Regions from separate parts of the Paraburkholderia sp. MM5482-R2 genome, predicted to be linked through region 3. Evidence: predicted binding sites of a transcription regulator. Region 3 holds the regulator's gene; each other region holds the start of a gene.
What was found. Region 3 encodes FNR, which switches genes on or off when oxygen is low (the NO sensors DNR and NnrR bind a similar motif). Its sites were predicted from a motif close to TTGATNNNNATCAA; they were not measured.
Positions count from the first base shown of each region.

Region 1: OKW37_RS14315 (potassium channel family protein) is a predicted target of FNR. The motif match lies at 1,440-1,453, and genes of this name have one in related genera.
Region 2: nifA (nif-specific transcriptional activator NifA) is a predicted target of FNR. The motif match lies at 2,111-2,124, and genes of this name have one in related genera.

Region 1 is NZ_JBNDLP010000002.1:2,481,249-2,484,527, forward strand. It holds gene OKW37_RS14310 (DUF1488 domain-containing protein) at 26-301, opposite strand; gene OKW37_RS14315 (potassium channel family protein) at 473-1,327, opposite strand; gene chrA (chromate efflux transporter) at 1,484-2,725, opposite strand; gene acs (acetate--CoA ligase) at 3,007-3,279, shown strand, end outside.
Region 2 is NZ_JBNDLP010000004.1:398,551-401,829, forward strand. It holds gene nifA (nif-specific transcriptional activator NifA) at 122-1,960, opposite strand; partial or broken gene OKW37_RS37935 (reverse transcriptase domain-containing protein) at 2,614-2,910, opposite strand.
Region 3 is NZ_JBNDLP010000004.1:725,074-728,352, forward strand. It holds gene OKW37_RS39370 (PAS domain-containing sensor histidine kinase) at 6-1,106, opposite strand; gene fnr (fumarate/nitrate reduction transcriptional regulator Fnr) at 1,229-2,011, opposite strand; gene OKW37_RS39380 (two-component system response regulator) at 2,028-2,435, opposite strand; gene OKW37_RS39385 (universal stress protein) at 2,756-3,217, shown strand.

The DNA.
Region 1 (3,279 bases), on a different contig from region 3:
ACGTCAAGCGTGCCCGCCCGACCCGTCACGCGCAAAACCTGAAAAACCCGCTATGCAGCAGCACGGGCCTGGCGCCGAGCTCGTCGAGCAGACGCCGCGCGGCCTGTTCGATCTGGGAACGGTGCGCGAGGAACGCCTGGAGCAGATCGTCTTCCCGCAGCGAGCGCGCGCCGAAATGGTCTTCGAGCGCCTCGGCCGTGATCGCGCACTGCACGGGCCGATCGTCGACGAGCGCCGGAAACGCCAGCACCAGATCGCGGGCGCAGTATTCGGGCATGCAGGATGGAAAGGAAATGTGCATGGTGACGCCCCCCACGGGCATGAAGTGCCGCATCGGCGGATGCGAGGTAGCGGAGCCGCCGCGACGTCTCCAGCTTAATCACGCAATCCATGGCGGATTTGACGTGCGTCAAGGCGGAGTCCGCACGGTCCGCGCTGGCCCCGTTTGCCGCGGCCCTGTCAGCGCAAATGGTCATTCGCCCGTGCGCGTCAGGGAACCCGCAGCGGCGTCGCCGCGTCGCGCGGCGGCGTCGAGCGTTTGCCGCAACGCCTTCAGCTCAGCGTGCAGGCGCACGATTTCATCGTTCAGATGCTTGATATCCCGATGCATCTCGCGTCGCAACGCCCTCTCTTCCTTGCCGATGAATGCCGCGGCGATGCTCGCGAAGACCAGCGACAACATGCCGTAGCCGAGCAGCACGACAAATGCCGCGAACACACGCGAGGCGGGCGTCGTCGGCGCGATGTCGCCATAGCCCACGGTCGCGCTGCTTTCGAACGCAAGCCACAGCCCTTCGGAGTACGAGTGCACGTGTGGTTCGAGCCAGTAAAATCCGGCGCCGGCCATCGCGAGCACGAGCGCGCCGGCGAGCAACAGCCACATCAACCGGTTCGGCGTGACGAACTCGCGCAGCGACAGCACGATGCGCAACGCGACGACACCCATGAACGACAGCCGCAGCAGCCATTCGACGGGCTGCCACGGCGGCGTTCCGAAACCGATGCTGAGCGCCGCGCCCAACGCGATGAGCAGGTCGAGCCAGTTGTTCGCGAGCAGCGTCTTCGGCCGTCTGCTCAGATGGGCCAGCCAGGTGAACGACAACGCGAAGCCGGCGAACATGCCGACGTATAGTGTCCGCGACAGGCTCAGCGCCAGCGGGGTGGGCACCGTCAGTTCGACGTAGAACGCGGGGATCGCGCAAAAGCTCAGCGCGCACAGCCCCCAGCGCAGGTGGCGCCATGCCCGCACGGCGCGCGGACCGTCGTGCGCGCTGGCACCGCCCAATCCGTAGCCGCCGAGGCCGTGGTCGATCATGTGGTCCGTCATCGCGCGAATGGCTTCCGGCCTGTCGGGTTTCGCGCGATACCGTCGTGGTGCCGCAAACGCACCAAGGCCGCGCGATCATCGTTGCAGGCTAACCGACCCGCGGCTGTCAGCCTTGATGCAGATCAGTGCTGGTGCAAGGCGTGCGCGATCAGCCTGTCAGAGCGGGTGCAGCACCGTTTGCGCGACGCCGGCCGCCACACACAGCACGACGACCGCAAGCGGGGGCACCTTCCAGCGCAGCAACAGCAAAAAGCCGATGCACGCCACGGCGAAATCCGTCGCCGACAGGACCGCGCTCGTCCACACCGGCGAATAAAGCGCGGCGGCCAAAAGGCCGACCACCGCGGCATTGACGCCGGCAAGCGCCGCCGCCATCGCCGCACGCGCGCGCAGCGCCTGCCACCACGGCAATGCGGCGAGAACGAGCAGCAGACCCGGCAGAAAGATGCCCACTGTCGCCAGCAGTGCGCCGCTCCAGTGTCTGGGTGGCAGCGCCATCATCCAGCCGAGAAACGCCGCGAACGTGAACAGCGGTCCGGGTACGGCCTGGGCCGCGCCATAGCCGGCCAGGAAGTCGTTGGGCGCGACCCATCCGGTCGCGACGGTTGCCCGCTGCAACAACGGCAGCACCACGTGGCCACCTCCGAACACGAGCGCGCCGGAGCGATAGAACGCATCGAATACGCGGATGCCCTGCGAGGTCCCGCTTGCCGCCCATAGCGGCAACACGAACAGCAATGCGCAAAAGACCATTAGCGCGACGATGCCTGCCGTGCGCGACACCTGAAAATCGCCGGCCCGCTGAGGAATGGCGCGTGGCGCTTGCACCGCCGTGGTCCGGCACAGCGCGACACCGAGCACGGCGCCGGCGCCGATCACGATCAGTTGGGCGTAGACGGTGCCAGGCACACTGAGCAATCCGAGCGATGCGAGCGCGATCGCCGCACGGCGGCGATCCGGACACAGACGCCGCGCCATGTCCCAGACAGCCTGCGCGACGACGGCCACCGCGACGAGCTTCAGGCCGTGAATCACGCCCGTGCCGATCGCGCCGCCCAGGTCCGGCGCGATCGCGGCAAAGGCCAGCATCACGAGTACCGACGGCAGCGTGAAGCCGCACCAGGCCGCTAGCCCCCCACCCCACCCGGCCCGCAGCAGCCCGATCGAAAACCCCGCCTGGCTGCTCGCGGGTCCCGGCAGAAATTGGCACAGGCCGATCAGGTCGGTGAAGGCTTCATCGTCGAGCCAGCGGCGCCGCTCGACGAACTCGCGCCGGAAGTAGCCGATGTGAGCGATCGGACCGCCGAAACTGGTCAGCCCGAGTTTCAGAAAGACGATGAAAACCTCGATCACTCGCGTGAGCCGTGAGCGGCGCGGCGACGACAAATCAGTATCCATGGATGTGCGGGTTCGAACGATGCCGATTTCGAGAGCCGGCGGGCAAGGCGCCGTCGACGGGCTTCGTGTTTGACGACGCACAGTATAGAGGCCTACGGCGCGACCACGCGCCGCACCCGCGCTTGATCTGGGTCAATCGCGCCCCTTGCTTCCCGCAACACACTGGTCGCGACATCCAGAGCACTGTTCGAGTCATGCGCGCAGCCGCGCCGCCGATCGTTGGATATCGGCAGTCGCGGTGTGCCCGTCCCATATCATTCATTCAAGCCAGCGAGGAGACTATGTCCACTGTCGCCATCAACCATCAAGCGCCGGAAACGGCCGCCCCGCCGCTTCTGACGGACACGGCCATCGACGGCATGGCCGCCTACGAAGCGCTCGTCAACGAAGCGCGCAGCGACCGGACCGGCTTCTGGGCGCGGCTCGCGCGCGAGCATCTGAGCTGGCACCGGCCCTTCACCAAGGTACTCGACGAATCGAACGCACCGTTCTTCAAATGGTTCGACGACGGTCTGTTGAACGCGTCGTACAACTGCCTCGATCGTCATCTGCAC
Region 2 (3,279 bases), 330 kb from region 3:
ACGGGCCGCTCCCCATCGTGATCGTGCCAAGGTCCGCGCCAAATCCAGATTTGACTTCTCCGAGCCATTCGCCTCAGTCGCGATGTCGCGGCCCCGACACGCCGCAAGTCCGACAGTCCTTTCAGAGACGCTTGATCTCGACACCGTATTTCCTCAGCGCGTAGCCAATCTGGCGCGGCGTCAGTCCAAGCAGCCGCGCCGCTTTTGCCTGCACCCAGCCGGACCTTTCCATGGCGGCGATGAGACGCTCGCGGTTGGTCATCTTCGCATCACTTCCGAGGACTGCGCCGCCAGCCGCCAACGGAGCCCGCTCGCTGCCGACAGGCTGGACCGCAGCAACTGCGCCCGACGTAGCAGCCTCAGCCCGCGGCGTAGCCGGCTTCACGGGCACTGGTACGATTCGCCCGGGCTGCAGCGCAATTTCGTCCGATCGGCTCTTCCACAGCATCGCGGACAGGCACTGGCCGTGGCAGCAGGCAAAGTCGTTTCTCACGATCGCTGGTCCCGGCGCCAAGGTCGCGCTCCGCTGCACGCAATTCTCGAGCTCGCGGACATTGCCGGGAAAACCGCAGTTCATCAATACTTCAATCGCGCTCGCATCGAAGGTCAGCGTACGGCCGTTCTCGCTGTTGAAATTCTCGAGAAACTCAACGGCGAGGAGCGGAATATCACTGCGCCTTTCACGCAACGGCGGCAACAGCAAGGGAACCACGCAGAGGCGATAATAAAGGTCGGCGCGGAACTCGTTCCTTGCCACCGCCTCTTCCAAGTTTTTATTCGTGGCGGCAATCACGCGAACATCGACCTTAATGGTCTGGTTGCTGCCGACGCGCTCGAATTCTTGCTCCTGCAGGACGCGCAGCAGCTTTGCCTGGAACGAGGCCGAGATCTCGCCGATCTCGTCCAGAAACAGCGTCCCCTTGTCGGCGAGCTCGAAGCGCCCCTTGCGCGAATTGAAGGCGCTGGTAAAGGCACCCTTCTCATGACCGAACAATTCGGATTCCAGCACCGTCTCATGGAGCGCCGCGCAATTGAGCTTGATGAAGGGCCGCTTGGCGCGCGGCGACAGCTCGTGAACGGCCTTGGCGACCAGCTCCTTCCCGGTACCGGATTCGCCGCGCAACAGAACTGTGCTGTTCGATTCGGCTACCACCGCGATCTTCGCGAGCAGCCCGCGCAGCGCCGGGCTGTCGCCAATGATCCCCTCGATCTGAAACTTCTTACGCTCACCTGCAGGGTGCTTGAGCTCGGACAATGGCTTTTGCAGCCCGTCCTTCCCCGCCATCAGTCGCTCGCGGTCGCTCTTGAAAAAGCGATGCAGCTTCACCGTCTGCCCCACCAGGTTGGCGACCATGGTAAGCAGCCGCACGTCGTAATCGAGCCGGAAGTTCGACTCATAGCCCAGGATGCGGTCGATGGTCAGCGTGCCTACGACTTTCGCGTCGATGCGAATAGGGACGCCAATGAACGACACTCGCATGTTGTCGGAGGCACCGAGCACGCCCATGTCGGCGGCACTGAAGCCCGAATGCACCGCTATGTTCTCGGCGACGAGCGGCCTGTCCGTCGCCATGATCTGGTCAATTGCCTTCTGCGGCAGGCGCATCCGGTAGTGCTCATCGCTGCCTTCGCTCCAGTCCGCGCCAACGGTAATGTCCGGTACGCCATCATCGTCGAAGAGAGAGACGATACCGAGTCGCATCTGAACAAACGATTGCAGGAGATCGATGACGTTGGCCAACGTGACTTCGAGCCGGTAGGGGGCGGTGAGTACCTTCGATATTTCGAAGATGCCGGTAAGCACGCTCTCGTGCCACTGCACAATAGGGACCGCGTGGTCCGTCTCGGACTTTGAGCCAGGCCTTTCGCGTACGGAAGCGATATGCAGCATGACGACGTCCCCGTTGTGGGGGCCGTGCTCCCCGTCACCTTGTTCGGATTTGCGGGCATTGTGTTGCATATCATCCTCGATCTAGCGCCCAATTTCACGGGCTGACTTCAAAAGATAATGCCCTTTCATGGAAGGACGGTGAAACTGTAGTGCCTTGATGTACTTATTTTCTGCTTTTGCGATTTCGCTGCGTGGATTCCGTTAGGAACGCGAGTTCCATTGATGTCGCTCAAATCAACTGCGATTTGTCTACTCCAGGTGCAGCCGATTACAGGTGTCGTCCATCATTGATTTCTGCCTCGGTGCCCGTGAGATAACTCGCCGCATCCGAGCATAGGACGAAGATGATCTATCTTTGCGACCTCTTCGGGCATGCCCACCCCGGCGCAGCGGGATATTTGGCACAAGAAGCGCTTCCGTGTCGGGCGACAAAATGTTCCTCTTGAACTGGCCGAGAACGTATGGAAACTGTTTTCAGATCGTCAGATCCGAGCCTATCGGTGCTGACCCGTCCGAGCGTTCGGGTCAGGAAGTGTGTGGCCCCCAATCCAGTGCTTCAGCGTGCCGAAGACATATTCGACATGTGCTTCTGCGGATGTTCATTGCGTCAGGCTTGCGCTCTAGCCGACGCTGCATGGCTTCAACTATATGCTCATGTTCCCATCGTCGAATGCGACGGTAGTCGCCGGGTGACATCGTTCCTTGAGCGGGCAGGCGCTGGGCAGGTAGCCGTCGTACTTGCGCACGTTCTGGCCAAGGAAATCGAAACCGTCTGCAATGTTCGTGATCCGGGTCTTCTCTTCCGAGCGCTCCAGACCTTGAGCGGCCATAAACTGCCTGACCGCCGGAAGCACCTCGAATTCGAGCACTTCTTTCGACATACCGGTCACAATAAAGTCATCGGCGTAGCGAACGACGTTGAGTTGGGCCTTGCTGCGTGCCGCCGCGGTGAGATTACGCTCGGTCATCAAAGCATCGAGCACGACGAGCAGATTTAGATCGAGGCCCTTGAAGCGCATGATCCCAACTTATCCATAGTGTGGATGCGTTCCATCAAAACAATCGATTTTACGAAATGCACGGCATGGAGGATAGTGTTCCTGGTAAGTCCATTTCAATTTCGCAAACCTGCTGGCGCCTTCGTCGTGCCGGGGTAGCGGATGAAGTGTGTCGTAGAACTGAGCGAAACCGAGGAATGACGTTGCAGCAGTTGTCGATCACTCACATGCATCGGGACACGCGCACGCGAGCGGCGGCCCTGTCGTTGCGCGGACACAGGATCAAGCGCAAGCTCGCCGCCGGGCAACTCGGCGTGAGCGGGCAGTCGGTCCGTGACCGGCTCACGCATGGCGCAACAGCGGCGTGTACGGCCCGATGGGCGGCCATAA
Region 3 (3,279 bases):
GAACATTACGCGAGCGCGTCGGCCGGTATCTGGATCGAGATCCCGAAGCCATGGCCCGGCGAGCTGGTGAACGACACGTTGCCGCGCAACTGCCGCACGCGTTCGCGAATGCCGAGCAAACCGAATGAATCTGTTCCCTGCGACCGATCCAGCGCGACACCCACGCCGTCATCCTCGATATCGAGCGATACGATCGGGCCCGCGCAGGTCATGTCGATGCGTACGCGGCTGGCCTTGGCGTGCCGCGCGACGTTCGTCAACGCCTCCTGAACGATGCGAAACAGCGCCGTCGCCGCGAATTCGCCGCACACCGGCTCGGCCGGTTCGAGGTGCACGCTCGAGCGCACGTCGTAGCGTTTCGTGAAGTCTTCGGCCAGCCAGTCGAGCGCGGCGGCGAGCCCGAGGTCGTCGAGCAGCGGGGGCCGCAGATCGGCGGCGATACGCCGCAGCGAAGCGGCCATCCAGTCGATCTGCTTTTGCAGTTCATGCGTCTGCGCGGCCAGCGGCTCGGTGTCGGCCTGGCTTTTCAGCTTCGCTTCGAGCAGCGCGACGCTCATTTTCAGCGCGGTCAGCCGTTGGCCGAGATCGTCGTGCAGTTCGCGCGCCATACGTTTTTGCTCGTTTTCGCGGGCGATCTGCACGTGGGTGGATACCTGATTCGCGCGTTCGAGTTCCGCGAGGCGCATACGTTCGGTCAGGTCGCGCGTGATCTTGGCGAAGCCGAGCAGCGCGCCCGACGCGTCGTGCACGGCGGAAACGACCACGTTGGCCCAGAAACGCGAGTCGTCGCGACGTACGCGCCAGCCTTCGTCCTCGGTGCGGCCTACGGTTGCGGCGATTTCCAGTTCGCGGGCGGGCTTGCCGGCCGCGATGTCTTCCGGGGTATAGAACTTGGAGAAATGCTGGCCGATGATTTCTTCGGGCGTGTAGCCCTTGATGCGCTGTGCGCCGGGATTCCAGCTGGTCACGCGGCCGGACACGTCGAGCATGAAGATCGCATAGTCCTGAACCGCATCGATTAACATGAAATAGCGATCCTCGACGGGCACATCCGACACGGACGCCGCACCGGTGAAGCAGGAAGACTCGCCGCTCGACAGATCCATCGCTCCTCCGGGTGGTCACGCAAGGTCGCGCACCGCAACGCACCGAGTTATATCAGTTCGGGAGCGCTTGTTCCACCCCGCATGTCCCGCGAACGAACGTGAGGCGAGCGACGCGTCGGCGTTCAAACCCGAGCCAGTCCTTCCGCGTCTTCGATGCGGATCGTTTTGCCGTTCGCCTTGACGAGGCGCTCGCGCTGGAACTTCGAGAACATCCGGCTCACCGTTTCGAGCTTCATGCCCAGAAAGCAGCCGATTTCCTCGCGGGTCATGCGCAAATGAAACTCCGCCGCGGAAAAGCCGCGCGCCTTGAAGCGCTTCGACAGATTCAGCAGAAACGTCGCGACGCGCTGTTCGGCGGTCATCGTGCCGAGCAGCATCATCTGGCTCGACTCGCGCACGATCTCGCTGCTCATCATCTGGTAGATGTGATGCTGCATCGGCTTCATCTCGCGACAGATCGCCTCGAGTTGCGCGAACGGAATGATGCACACGACGCTGTCTTCGAGCGCGATCGCATCGCAATTCTGCTTGCCCTCGCCGATGCCGTCGAGGCCGAGCGAGTCGCCGGCGATCTGGAAGCCGGTCACGTGCTCGCGGCCGTCGCGATGCATGACCACGGTCTTGAACGATCCGGCGCGGATCGCGTAGATGCTTTGAAACGCGTCGCCCGCGCGATACAGCGTATCACCGCGTTTGATCGAGCGCGTCGAGCAGATCAACGTGTCGAGTCGTCTCAGTTCGTCGGATGTCAGCTCGGGCGGCATGCAGATCGCGCGCATCGCGCAGGTGGAGCAGCGCGGCACGGCGTAGCGTGTGGCCGCGGTGCGTGGCACGACGTGGATCGGTACGACGTGCGAAGTGCGGGGCGCGTCGTGGCGGGGTTCACAGACTGTGGCAACTTGCATGCTCGGCTCCTGGCGGTCAGACCGGATGCGCATGACGCGCATAGGCAATCGCTTCGATGGCACGGCAGGCGAGTTCGAACTCCGAGGTCTTGTCGAAGCAGAAGTCGGCGCCCGCCGCTTCGCACGCTCGGCGAAACGCCGTCGTGCAATGATTGGTCAACACGATGCTGACGATGGACGGCCGCACCCGCGACAGCGCCGCGAGCAGCAGCAGATTGGTCTTGCCCGAGAAGCACGGGTCCAGCACCGCGACATCGGCGCGACTCGCGACGATGTCGTCGAACGTGTGCTCGACGCCGGCGGACTCGCCGGCGATTTCGATGCCGGGAATCAGCGCGATCAGGCAAGCAAGCCGGCGTCGGACCTCGGTCGCATCGTCGACGAGGAAGACTCTCGATAAGGTGGCTGGCGGGGCGGTGTCCATACCGACCAGTATTGGCGACCTCATCTCAGAAATATATCGGCGGGGATTTAAGCGGCGCTAGGAGTTCGGGTAGTGTTGTAGGAATATTCCTAGTGCATGGCTGGCGATGGGGTATGTAGCCGAGTGCGAGTACACGGCTACTTTCGACGTGACGGCTTCGAAGGTCGCAGGCATGCAGTTGATCAAGTAATCACGGAACAAGCCGATAAAGGCCCATTGACCTGCGTCAAGCCGCGCGGCGGCGCGCGCTTCACACTGTCGGCGCGGACACGCGACGGCACCGCTTCGGTTCATGCCAGCGCTTTCACAGGGAGTCCAACATGTATGCACGAATTCTGGTTGCGCTCGACGACAGTCCCAGCGCGCAGCGCGCGTTTGCCGAGGCGCTGAAGCTCGCGAAGCTGACGGGCGCCACACTCGAAGCCTGCTGCGTGGTAGGGCACGGCAAGTGGTCGGACAATGCCGATGTGGCTTTCGAGCCGGAACCGGCGGCCGCGGCGCAAGAATTCGCCAGCCGCGCGCTCGATGCGCCGCGCGAGCTGATGCGCGAGGCGCAGGTGCCCGGCGGCGTGCGGGTGATCGACGCGTACGCCGAAAGCGTGTCCGCGGTGCTCGCGCGCGTCGCCGACGAAATCGAAGCCGATCTGATCGTGATGGGCACGCACGGCCGCCACGGCGTGCAGCGCTTTCTGCTCGGCAGCGTCGCCGAGTCGCTCGTGCGTGCGACCGACAAGCCGGTGCTGATCGTGCGGCATGACGAACACGGGCACGCGCGGCCCTGAAGCGCCGCGTCGCGCAGCCGTGGCGCGATCGCGTGGGAGCGGCCGCGCAGCAGCCTGGTTTT